Regions from separate parts of the Streptomyces sp. NPDC058145 genome, predicted to be linked through region 3. Evidence: riboswitches for the same ligand, from Rfam matches in the RefSeq annotation. Region 3 holds a riboswitch; each other region holds the start of a gene.

Region 1 (3,268 bases), on a different contig from region 3:
TCCGGATGCCCGCCCGGTACAGGTCGCGCCAGCCCATCGCCGGATTCGCCTCGTGCAGCTCCCAGACCGCCGACGTCTGGGTCACCGTCACATCGTCCAGGACACCCAGCGAACCGATGATGACTCCGGCCAGCAGCAGACCGCTCATGTCTATCGACGGAAACAGGCCGTGGATCAGACCGGTGCTGTCGTCCGTGTTGCCGGTCAGCGCGGCCCAGTCGATGAACCCGGAGCCGAGAACGCCGATCAGCAGCAGGGAGGCCAGAGTGCCGAGTACCGCGACCGATGTACGCGCCGAAAGACCATGGCACACGTAGAGCGCGATGAGCATGATGGCGCTCGACCCGACGACGGCCACCAGCAGCGGGTTCGAGCCCTGCAGGATCGCGGGCAGGATGAAGAACGTCAGCACCAGGAAGCTCACGGCCAGCGCGACCAGGGCCATGACCCCGCGCAGCCGGCCCACCACCACGACGGCGAGCGCGAAGATGCCCGCGAGCAGCGCCATGGGGAACTTCCGGTTCACATCGGTCACCGAGTACTGCAGGTCCTTCGGCGCCGAGGGCTCGTAGGCGACCACGACCTTCTCGCCCTGGTGCAACTGCCGTGACTGGTCCGGCTGCACGATCTCGGTGAAGGTCCGGCCCTCGTCCTTGCCGGTGTCGACCCGGACCGTCGCCTTCCTGCAGGCGCCCTTCGCCTCGTGCTGTGCCGAGCTGTCTCCTCGAGCGGCGGTGCCGCCCGCCGCCGTACCGCCCGATGCGTTGACCGACTTGCAGCTCAGCTCGACCACCTGGGTGACCGTGGCCTGCTGCGTCTGTCGGTCGAAGCCGACACCGGTGCGCTCGTGCGGCGGTGCTCCTTCGGGCCACAAAATCACCAGACCGACCACGACGGCCGCGGTGAACGGGACGAGGATCGCCGCGATGACCTTGCGCAGATGCTTCGAGACGGGCGCGGCAGGTCTGTGACTGTGACTGTGACCGTGTGAGTGGCCATGACCATGGCCTGGTTCGGAGCCGTCTTGGCGCGGCGGCTCCGAGGGCGGGTAAGGGTGCTGCTCCGTCGTGGTCACCGCCCGATCATCGCAAGAACGAAGGGGCCCTCTGTTCACCGCGCCCGAACTGACGCTAGCGTGGAGGCACCTTTGCACACGCGGGAGCTCGGAGCACCGGGCTGAGAGGGCGCTGACCTCCGGATACGCGATGTTTCACGTGGAACGTGGTTTCCCGGGAGACATCCGCAGCCGGAAATCGCTGCGTCGACCGCCGAACCTGTTACCGGGTAATGCCGGCGTAGGGAGTAGGTCTCATGACCAACAAGGACGCACGCACGCCTGCCTCCGTTCAGGACGAGAAGTCCCAGGAGGCCGGAAAGTCCATCGGCTGGCACAAGGCGTACGTCGAGGGTTCACGCCCCGACCTGTGTGTGCCGGTCCGTCAGGTGCATCTCACCAACGGGCAGTCGGTCACGCTGTACGACACATCGGGCCCGTACACCGATCCACTCGTCGAGACCGATGTCCGCAGGGGGCTGTCGCCGCTGCGGGAGACCTGGATCATCGCCCGCGGTGACACCGAGGAGTACGCGGGCCGCCCCGTCCGCCCCGAGGATGACGGGATCAAGCACACCTCGCCGCGTGGCGGGCTGCGCAACCTGGACGCGGTGTTCCCCGGGCGCCCGCGTCAGCCACGCCGCGGTCGTGAAGGCCAGGCGGTCACACAGCTCGCGTACGCGCGCAGGGGCGAGATCACGCCTGAGATGGAGTACGTGGCCATCCGGGAGAACGTCTCTCCCGAGGTGGTCCGTGAGGAGATCGCGGCGGGCCGCGCGGTGTTGCCGGCCAACGTCAACCACCCGGAGATCGAGCCGATGATCATCGGCAAGCGCTTCCTGGTGAAGGTCAACGCCAACATCGGCAACTCCGCGGTCACCTCCTCGATCGAGGAGGAGGTCGAGAAGATGACCTGGGCGACCCGCTGGGGTGCCGACACGGTCATGGACCTCTCCACCGGCCGCAACATCCACACCACCCGCGAGTGGGTGCTGCGCAACTCCCCCGTGCCCATCGGCACCGTTCCGCTTTACCAGGCACTGGAGAAGGTCGACGGCAGGGCCGAGGAACTGACCTGGGAGATCTACAAGGACACCGTCATCGAGCAGGCCGAGCAGGGCGTGGACTACATGACCGTCCACGCCGGCGTGCGCCTGCCGTATGTGCCGCTCACCGCCAACCGCAAGACCGGCATCGTCTCGCGGGGCGGCTCGATCATGGCCGCGTGGTGCCTGGCGCACCACAAGGAGTCGTTCCTGTACGAGAACTTCGAGGAGCTCTGCGAGATCCTCGCCGCCTACGACGTCACGTACTCGTTGGGCGACGGTCTGCGGCCCGGCTCGATCGCGGACGCCAACGACGAGGCGCAGTTCGCGGAATTGCGCACGCTCGGGGAACTCAACCGGATCGCCAGGCGTTTCAACGTACAGACCATGATCGAGGGCCCGGGCCATGTCCCGATGCACAAGATCAAGGAGAACATCGACCTTCAGCAGGAGATCTGCGATGAAGCTCCGTTCTATACACTCGGCCCGCTGACGACCGACATCGCGCCGGCGTACGACCACATCACCTCCGGCATCGGTGCCGCGATGATCGCCTGGTGGGGCACGGCGATGCTCTGCTACGTCACGCCCAAGGAGCACCTGGGCCTGCCCAACCGTGACGACGTCAAGACCGGGGTCATCACCTACAAGATCGCCGCCCACGCGGCGGACCTCGCCAAGGGGCACCCGGGCGCGCAGGAGTGGGACGACGCGCTGTCCGACGCCCGCTTCGAGTTCCGGTGGGAGGACCAGTTCAACCTCGCCCTGGACCCGGACACGGCACGGGAGTTCCACGACGAGACCCTGCCGGCCGAACCGGCCAAGACGGCCCACTTCTGCTCCATGTGCGGGCCGAAGTTCTGCAGCATGAAGATCTCCCAGGACATTCGCCGGGAACACGGCGGCAGCCGGGCCGAGGTCGAGGAGGGCATGGCTCAGAAGTCGAAGGAGTTCGCGGCGTCGGGCAACCGGGTGTACCTGCCGATCGCCGACTGATCCGGCCGTGACGGCCGTCGGCCCGGGGCGTGCCAGGCCCCGGGCGTCGGGCGGCGCGGTGAGACCGGCGACGTGCCGCCGGCACCGTCCCTGCCGGGCACCGACCGGGGCCCGGCAGGCGCCCCGTGAGGGGCCGCGAGCCGGCTATTCCGGCTGGTGTTCCGGGCCGCCG
Region 2 (3,268 bases), on a different contig from region 3:
CGCGTCATCCACTCGAGCGGCTTCGGACACACCCCGTGAACCACGCGGTGCCCGAGCGCTTCTCCTGCCCGGAACCGGTCCGCTCCAGTGCCCATTGCAGCGGGCTCCGGCCCGGGGTGGGCGGCAGTTGCCGTGCGGCGTCGAGGTTCTGCGTCCTGTACGTGCGCGTGGATGCAGCGGGTGAGCGATGTGACGTCGGTGATGGAGACGGTCCACTCATCGGCGTAGAGCCGTGCGGCTTCACCGATGATCACCGCTGGGCCGTCTTCGGGCCGTCCGGTGTCGCTCGTGACGAACGGTGACGGCTCCTCACCACAGGCGTGGCGAGCGACGGCCGCAGGTCACCCGATTGGATCTGCGACACTGGTACCACCATGCCCAAGCCCGGAGAACTCACTTTCGTCGCCCCCCGCGGAGCCAAGAAGCCGCCGCGGCATCTTGCTGATCTCACGCCTGCCGAGCGCAAGGACGCCGTGGCCGAGATCGGTGAGAAGCCGTTCCGTGCCAAGCAGCTGTCGCAGCACTACTTCGCGCGGTACGCGCACGACCCGGCGGAGTGGACCGACATCCCCGCCGCCGCGCGCGGCAGACTGCGGGAAGCGTTGCTGCCCGAGCTGATGACCGTCGTGCGGCATCTGTCGACCGACCAGGGGACGACCCGCAAGACGCTGTGGCGGCTGTTCGACGGCACGCTCGTGGAGTCCGTGCTGATGCGGTACCCGGACCGGGTCACCATGTGCATCAGCTCGCAGGCCGGGTGCGGGATGAACTGCCCGTTCTGCGCGACCGGGCAGGCCGGGCTGGACCGCAACCTGTCCACCGCGGAGATCGTGCACCAGATCGTGGACGGGATGCGGGCGCTGCGGGACGGAGAGGTGCCGGGCGGGCCCGCGCGGCTCTCCAACATCGTCTTCATGGGCATGGGGGAGCCGCTCGCCAACTACAAGCGGGTCGTGGGTGCCGTCCGGGCGCTGACCGACCCCGCTCCCGACGGGCTCGGGCTGTCGCAGCGCGGCATCACCGTGTCGACGGTCGGGCTGGTCCCGGCCATCCACCGGTTCTCCGACGAGGGCTTCAAGTGCCGGCTCGCGATCTCCCTGCACGCCCCCGACGACGAGCTGCGTGACACCCTCGTCCCCGTGAACACGCGGTGGAAGGTGCGCGAGGTGCTGGACGCCGGCTTCGAGTACGCCGCGAAGTCCGGGCGCCGGCTGTCCATCGAGTACGCGCTGATCCGGGACATCAACGACCAGGCCTGGCGCGGCGACCGGCTCGGCCGGCTGCTCAGGGGCAGGCCCGTGCACGTCAACCTCATTCCGCTGAACCCGACGCCGGGCTCGAAGTGGACCGCCTCGCGGCCCGAGGACGAGAAGGCGTTCGTGGAGGCGATCGCGGCCCATGGCGTACCGGTCACGGTCCGGGACACCCGGGGGCAGGAGATCGACGGGGCCTGTGGTCAGCTCGCGGCGACCGAGCGATAATCTGGCCACGTCAACACATCTGCATATTCCGACAGGGGAGCGCCACAGCGCTGAGAGTGCGGCAACCGGGCCGCAGACCCTCTGAACCTCGCCCAGGTCATTCTGGGTAGGAAGTTCGGTCATCACTCAAGCTGTTGCGCCCTGCCCGGACTTCCCCGTGGAGCCCGGGCAGGGCCGCGTCTCTTCCTGGCCAACCCCAGGAGGACATCCAGTGCACAACAAGACCCTCGTGGCCGTGGCGACCGGGCTCGGCCTCCTCGCCCTGCCCGTGCTGACCGGGTGCGGGTCGGGCGACGCCAAGGACTCCGCCGCCGACTCCAGGACCGTGACCCTCGTCAGCCACGACTCGTGGCTCGTCTCCAAGAGCGTCATGAAGGACTTCGAGAAGAAGTCCGGGTACAAGGTCAAGGTCCTCAAGAGCGGCGACGCCGGGCAGGCCGTGAACAAGGCGCTGCTGACCAAGGACAACCCGCAGGGCGACGTCTTCTTCGGCGTCGACAACACCCTGCTCTCCCGCGCCCTGGACAACGGGCTGTTCCAGTCCTACGAGCCGAAGGGCTCCGGCCTGGTACTGCCCCAGTACCGCGTCGACCAGGACAAGCACCGCGTCACACCCGTGGACACCGGCGACATCTGCGTCAACTACGACAAGGCCTACTTCAGCGAGCACAAGCTGACCCCGCCGCAGTCCTTCGCCGACCTCGCCAAGCCCGCGTACAGGAACCTCCTCGTCACCGAGAACGCCGCCACCTCCTCGCCGGGCCTCGGCTTCCTGCTGGGCAGCGCCGCGAAGTTCGGCAACGACAATTGGCAGGACTACTGGAAGAAGCTCAAGGCCAACGGCGTCAAGGTCGTCGACGGCTGGGAGCAGGCCTACTACCAGGAGTTCTCCGGGTCGTCGGAGGGCAGGAAGGCCGGCGGCGACCGGCCGCTGGTGGTGTCGTACGCCTCCTCGCCGCCCGCGGAGGTCATCTACGCGAAGAAGCGGCCCAGCACCGCCCCCACCGGGGTGTCCCAGGGCACCTGCTTCCGGCAGACCGAGTACGCGGGCCTGCTGAGCAACGCGAAGAACACCAAGGGCGGCAAGGCGTTCCTCGACTTCCTGCTCACCAAGGAGTTCCAGGAGGACATGCCGCTCAACATGTTCGTCTACCCGGTGCGCGAGGGCGCGGCGGTGCCGCCGGACTTCGCGAAGTACGGGCCGCAGGCCAAGAACCCCGAGACCATGGCCCCCGGCGCCATCGCCACCAACCGTGACAGTTGGGTCAAGTCGTGGACGTCGCTCGTACTGAGGTAGCGGCCCGCGAGGGCACCGCGCGCGGGAGCGCGGCGCGGCTGGGGCTGATGGCCCTGCCCGTCGCGTTCTTCGCCGTGTTCTTCGCCTGGCCCGTCGCCGCGATCGTGGCGCGCGGGCTGAAGGCGGACGGTGTCTGGCAGTTCGGGCGGATGGCGGACGTCGTCACCCAGCCGGACATCCGGCACGTGCTGTGGTTCACCGCCTGGCAGGCGCTCGCCTCCACCGCGCTCACCCTGCTGCTCGCGCTGCCCGCCGCCCATGTCTTCGCCCGCCTCGACTTCCCCGGCAAACATCTGCTGCGGGCGGTCGTCACGGTCCCGTTCGTGCTGCCGACCGTCGTCGTGGGCACGGCGTTCCTGGCGCTCGTCGGACGCGGCGGGCTGCTCGACGACCTGTGGGGCGTACGGCTGGACACCACCGTGTGGGCGATCCTGCTGGCGCACGTCTTCTTCAACTACGCGGTCGTCGTACGGACCGTCGGCGGGCTGTG
Region 3 (3,268 bases):
GTCAGCTCAGTGCCGGAGGCGACCAGCGCGCGCTCCAGCACGTCCAGGCTGGGCGCGCCGCCGGTGCCCATGATCAGCCGGGACCCGAAGGGCACCCCGCCCACCACGAAGGGATCGTCGGTCATGGTCAGCCTCCCTGGACGGCGGTGAGTACCTCGACACGGTCGCCGTCGAGGAGCGCGGTGGCCGCCCACCGCGCGCGCGGTACGACGGTCTCGTTGACGGCCGCGGCCACCCCGGAGGGCGCCGCGGTCAGGGTCTTCACCAGCGCGTCCAGCGCGGTGCCCGGGGCGATCTCCCGGCGTTCGCCGTTGACCGAGACACAGATGCTCATGCGGGCTGCTCCACGAGTACGGCGCCGAAGCGCTCCGGGGTGAACGGACGGGCCGCCTCCGGCAGCTCGCCGCCGGCCAGCAGCTCGGCCATGACGTCCCCGGTGACCGGCGTGAGCAGCACACCGTTGCGGTAGTGCCCGGTGGCCAGCAGCAGCCCGTCGAGCCCGGACGGGCCGAGCAGCGGGGCGTTGTCGGGGGAGCCGGGGCGCAGACCGGCCCGGGTCTCGGTGAGGGGCAGCTCGGTGATCCCGGGCACCAGCTCATGGGCGTCGCGCAGCAGCTCGTACACGCCCCCCGCGGTCACCGTGGTGTCCCAGCCCAGCTCCTCGCTGGTCGCGCCGACGACCAGCTCGCCGTTCTCCCGGGGCACCAGGTAGACCTGGCTGCCGCGCACCACGGCCCGCACGGTGCGGCTCAGGAACGGCGCGTACCGCCGGGGCACGGTCAGCCGCAGCACCTGCCCCTTCACCGGCCGCACCGGGGGCAGCAGATCGTCCGGGACGCCCGCGAGACGCCCGCTGAGGCTGCCCCCGGCGAGCACCACCCGTCCCGCGCCCAGCCGGGTGCCGTCCGCGGCGGTGACCCCGGCGGCCCGGCCCCCGGCGACGTCGAGCCGCTCGGCCCAGCAGCGGTGGAACACCACCCCGGCCCGTTCGCACGCCTCCACCAGGGCGGACGCCAGCCGTCGTGGGTCGATCTGGTGGTCGCCGTCGACCCGCAGCCCGCCCCGCACCCCGGGCGCGAGCATGGGTTCGAGGCGCCGGCACTCCCGCCCCGACAGCCACACGGAGTCGAGCCCCGAGCGCCGCTGCAGGGCGTGCAGCTCCCGCAGATGGGCGCGGTCGTCCGAGTCGAGCGCCACGGCGAGCGTGCCGCAGCGCCGGTAACCCAGGTCACGACCCGTCAGTTCGGTCAGCTCGGCCGCGAAGTCCGGGTAGCGGCGGGCCGATTCCAGGTTGAGGGCGAGCAGCCTCTCCTCGCCGTAGTGCAGTTCGGTGACCGCGGCCAGCATTCCCGCCGCGACCCGCGCGGCCCCGCCGCCGGGCTCGGGGTCCACCACGGCCGTGGCGAGCCCGCGCTGCGCGGCGCGCCAGGCCGTGACCAGGCCGATGATCCCGCCCCCGATGACGAGGACGTCGGACGTACGTGACGGCATGGGCGTCCAGCCCCTCCCTTCGCCGGCATGACCCGGATCAGGTTCGTACGGTCGGAGGCCGCCAGCCTCCCTCTCAGCCCGGTGCGTCCGGGCTCCCGCGAGTGCTTGTACCGTGGCCACCCTAGCCCTCGGCGCCCCGACCTCGTAAGGAGCCCCGCCCCATGGCCCGCCCGCCCGTCTCCCCCCACCGACCTCGAGGGAGGGGCTGCGCCCCGCCCTGCAGATCTCTCGACGGGCTCGTCCTCGCCCCGGTGGCGGACCAGGCCCCGGGTCAGGTGGGTACGCGCACCCGCTTCGCCTACCACGAGCAGGACGGCGAGATCTGGGCCGAGTACGCGGGCGGCGACGTGGTGCGCGGCCACCTGGTCGGCACCCGGGAGGGTGACCGGCTGGACTTCCGGTACGTGCAGCTCAAGCGGGACGGGACCACCTCCTCGGGACACTGCGTGTCGGCGGTCGTGGAACTGCCCGACGGGCGGGTGCGGCTGGAGGAGACCTGGGAGTGGGAGTCGCAAGCGGGCGCCGGGACCAGCGTTGTGGAGCAGGTCACCGAGCACGCCCACTGACTGACGTTCCGTCAGTTGTCTAAGGTGATCGGGTGAGCGAGCAGACAGCACAGCAGGGCACGCCGCGGCGGCGCGTGGTGGTCGCCGGCGCGGGCATGGCCGGGGTGCAGACCGCGGTGGCCCTGCGGGAACAGGGCTTCACGGGCACCGTCACCCTGATCGGCGCCGAGCCCCACCAGCCCTACGACCGGCCGCCGCTGTCCAAGGCCGTACTCCTCGGCACGGCCGAGGGCTCCGCCTTCGACGTGGACTTCGAGTCCCTCGGCATCGAACTCAGGCTCGGCTGCGAGGCGCTGGGCGTGCGCCCCGCCGACCACGAGCTGGACACCGAGGCCGGTCCCGTGCCGTACGACGTCCTGGTCCTCGCCACCGGCGCCGAACCGATCACGCTGCCCGGCACCGAGGGCGTGCCCGGCGTGCATCTGCTGCGCACCCTGGACGACGCCGAACGGCTGCGGCCGGTGCTGGCCCGGCAGCACGACATCGTGGTCGTCGGCGCCGGCTGGATCGGCGCCGAGTTCGCCACCGCCGCCCGCGAGGCCGGCTGCGCCGTGACCGTCGTGGAGGCCGCCGGCCGGCCGCTCGCCGGCGCGCTGCCCGCCGAGGTCGCCGCACCCATGACCTCCTGGTACGCCGACAGCGGCGCCGAACTGCGCACCGACGCGCGCGTGGAGCGCGTGGAGCCCGGCGCGGTGCTGCTCGACGACGGCACCCGGCTGCCCGCGGACGCCGTCGTGGTCGGCATCGGCGCCCGCCCCGCCACCGCCTGGCTGGCCGGCTCCGGTATCGAGCTGGGCGCGCACGGCGAGGTCCTGGCCGACGACCGGTTGCGCGCCTCCGCCGAGGACGTGTACGCCGTCGGCGACTGCGCCTCCTTCCCGTCCGCCCGCTACGGCGCCCGGCTGCTGGTCCACCACTGGGACAACGCCCTGCAGGGGCCGCGCACGGTCGCCGCGAACATCCTCGGCGAGATCCCCGCGGTCTACGACCCGGTGCCGTACTTCTGGTCGGAGCAGTTCGGCCGGTTCGTCCAGTACGCGGGTCACCACGCCGCCGCCGACCGCATGGTGTGGCGCGGCCGGCCGGAGGGCCCGGCCTGGTCCGTCTGCTGGCTGCGCGAGGACCGGCTGGTGGCCCTGCTGGCCGTGGGCCGGCCCCGCGACCTGGCCCAGGGCCGGCGGCTGATCGAGGCGGGCCGCCGCATGGACCCC

Evidence for each region. A riboswitch is a leader RNA that binds a small molecule or an ion and turns the genes downstream of it on or off. The one in region 3 is predicted to bind thiamine pyrophosphate.
Region 1: linked by a shared signal. The riboswitch ahead of thiC (phosphomethylpyrimidine synthase ThiC) and the one ahead of thiO (glycine oxidase ThiO) in region 3 are both predicted to bind thiamine pyrophosphate.
Region 2: linked by a shared signal. The riboswitch ahead of ACFVVO_RS25680 (thiamine ABC transporter substrate binding subunit) and the one ahead of thiO (glycine oxidase ThiO) in region 3 are both predicted to bind thiamine pyrophosphate.

The regions. Positions count from the first base shown of each region.
Region 1 is NZ_JBHVUH010000004.1:304,952-308,219, forward strand. Features, by position in the region: gene ACFVVO_RS11365 (YibE/F family protein) at 1-1,075, opposite strand, end outside; TPP riboswitch at 1,146-1,319, shown strand; gene thiC (phosphomethylpyrimidine synthase ThiC) at 1,312-3,096, shown strand; gene ACFVVO_RS11375 (hypothetical protein) at 3,241-3,268, opposite strand, start outside.
Region 2 is NZ_JBHVUH010000011.1:236,782-240,049, forward strand. Features, by position in the region: gene ACFVVO_RS25670 (PP2C family protein-serine/threonine phosphatase) at 1-39, shown strand, start outside; gene rlmN (23S rRNA (adenine(2503)-C(2))-methyltransferase RlmN) at 375-1,481, shown strand; TPP riboswitch at 1,505-1,612, shown strand; gene ACFVVO_RS25680 (thiamine ABC transporter substrate binding subunit) at 1,693-2,778, shown strand; gene ACFVVO_RS25685 (ABC transporter permease) at 2,826-3,268, shown strand, end outside.
Region 3 is NZ_JBHVUH010000009.1:9,744-13,011, forward strand. Features, by position in the region: gene ACFVVO_RS20995 (thiazole synthase) at 1-125, opposite strand, end outside; gene thiS (sulfur carrier protein ThiS) at 128-328, opposite strand; gene thiO (glycine oxidase ThiO) at 331-1,491, opposite strand; TPP riboswitch at 1,489-1,600, opposite strand; gene ACFVVO_RS21010 (hypothetical protein) at 1,653-2,057, shown strand; gene ACFVVO_RS21015 (NAD(P)/FAD-dependent oxidoreductase) at 2,090-3,268, shown strand, end outside.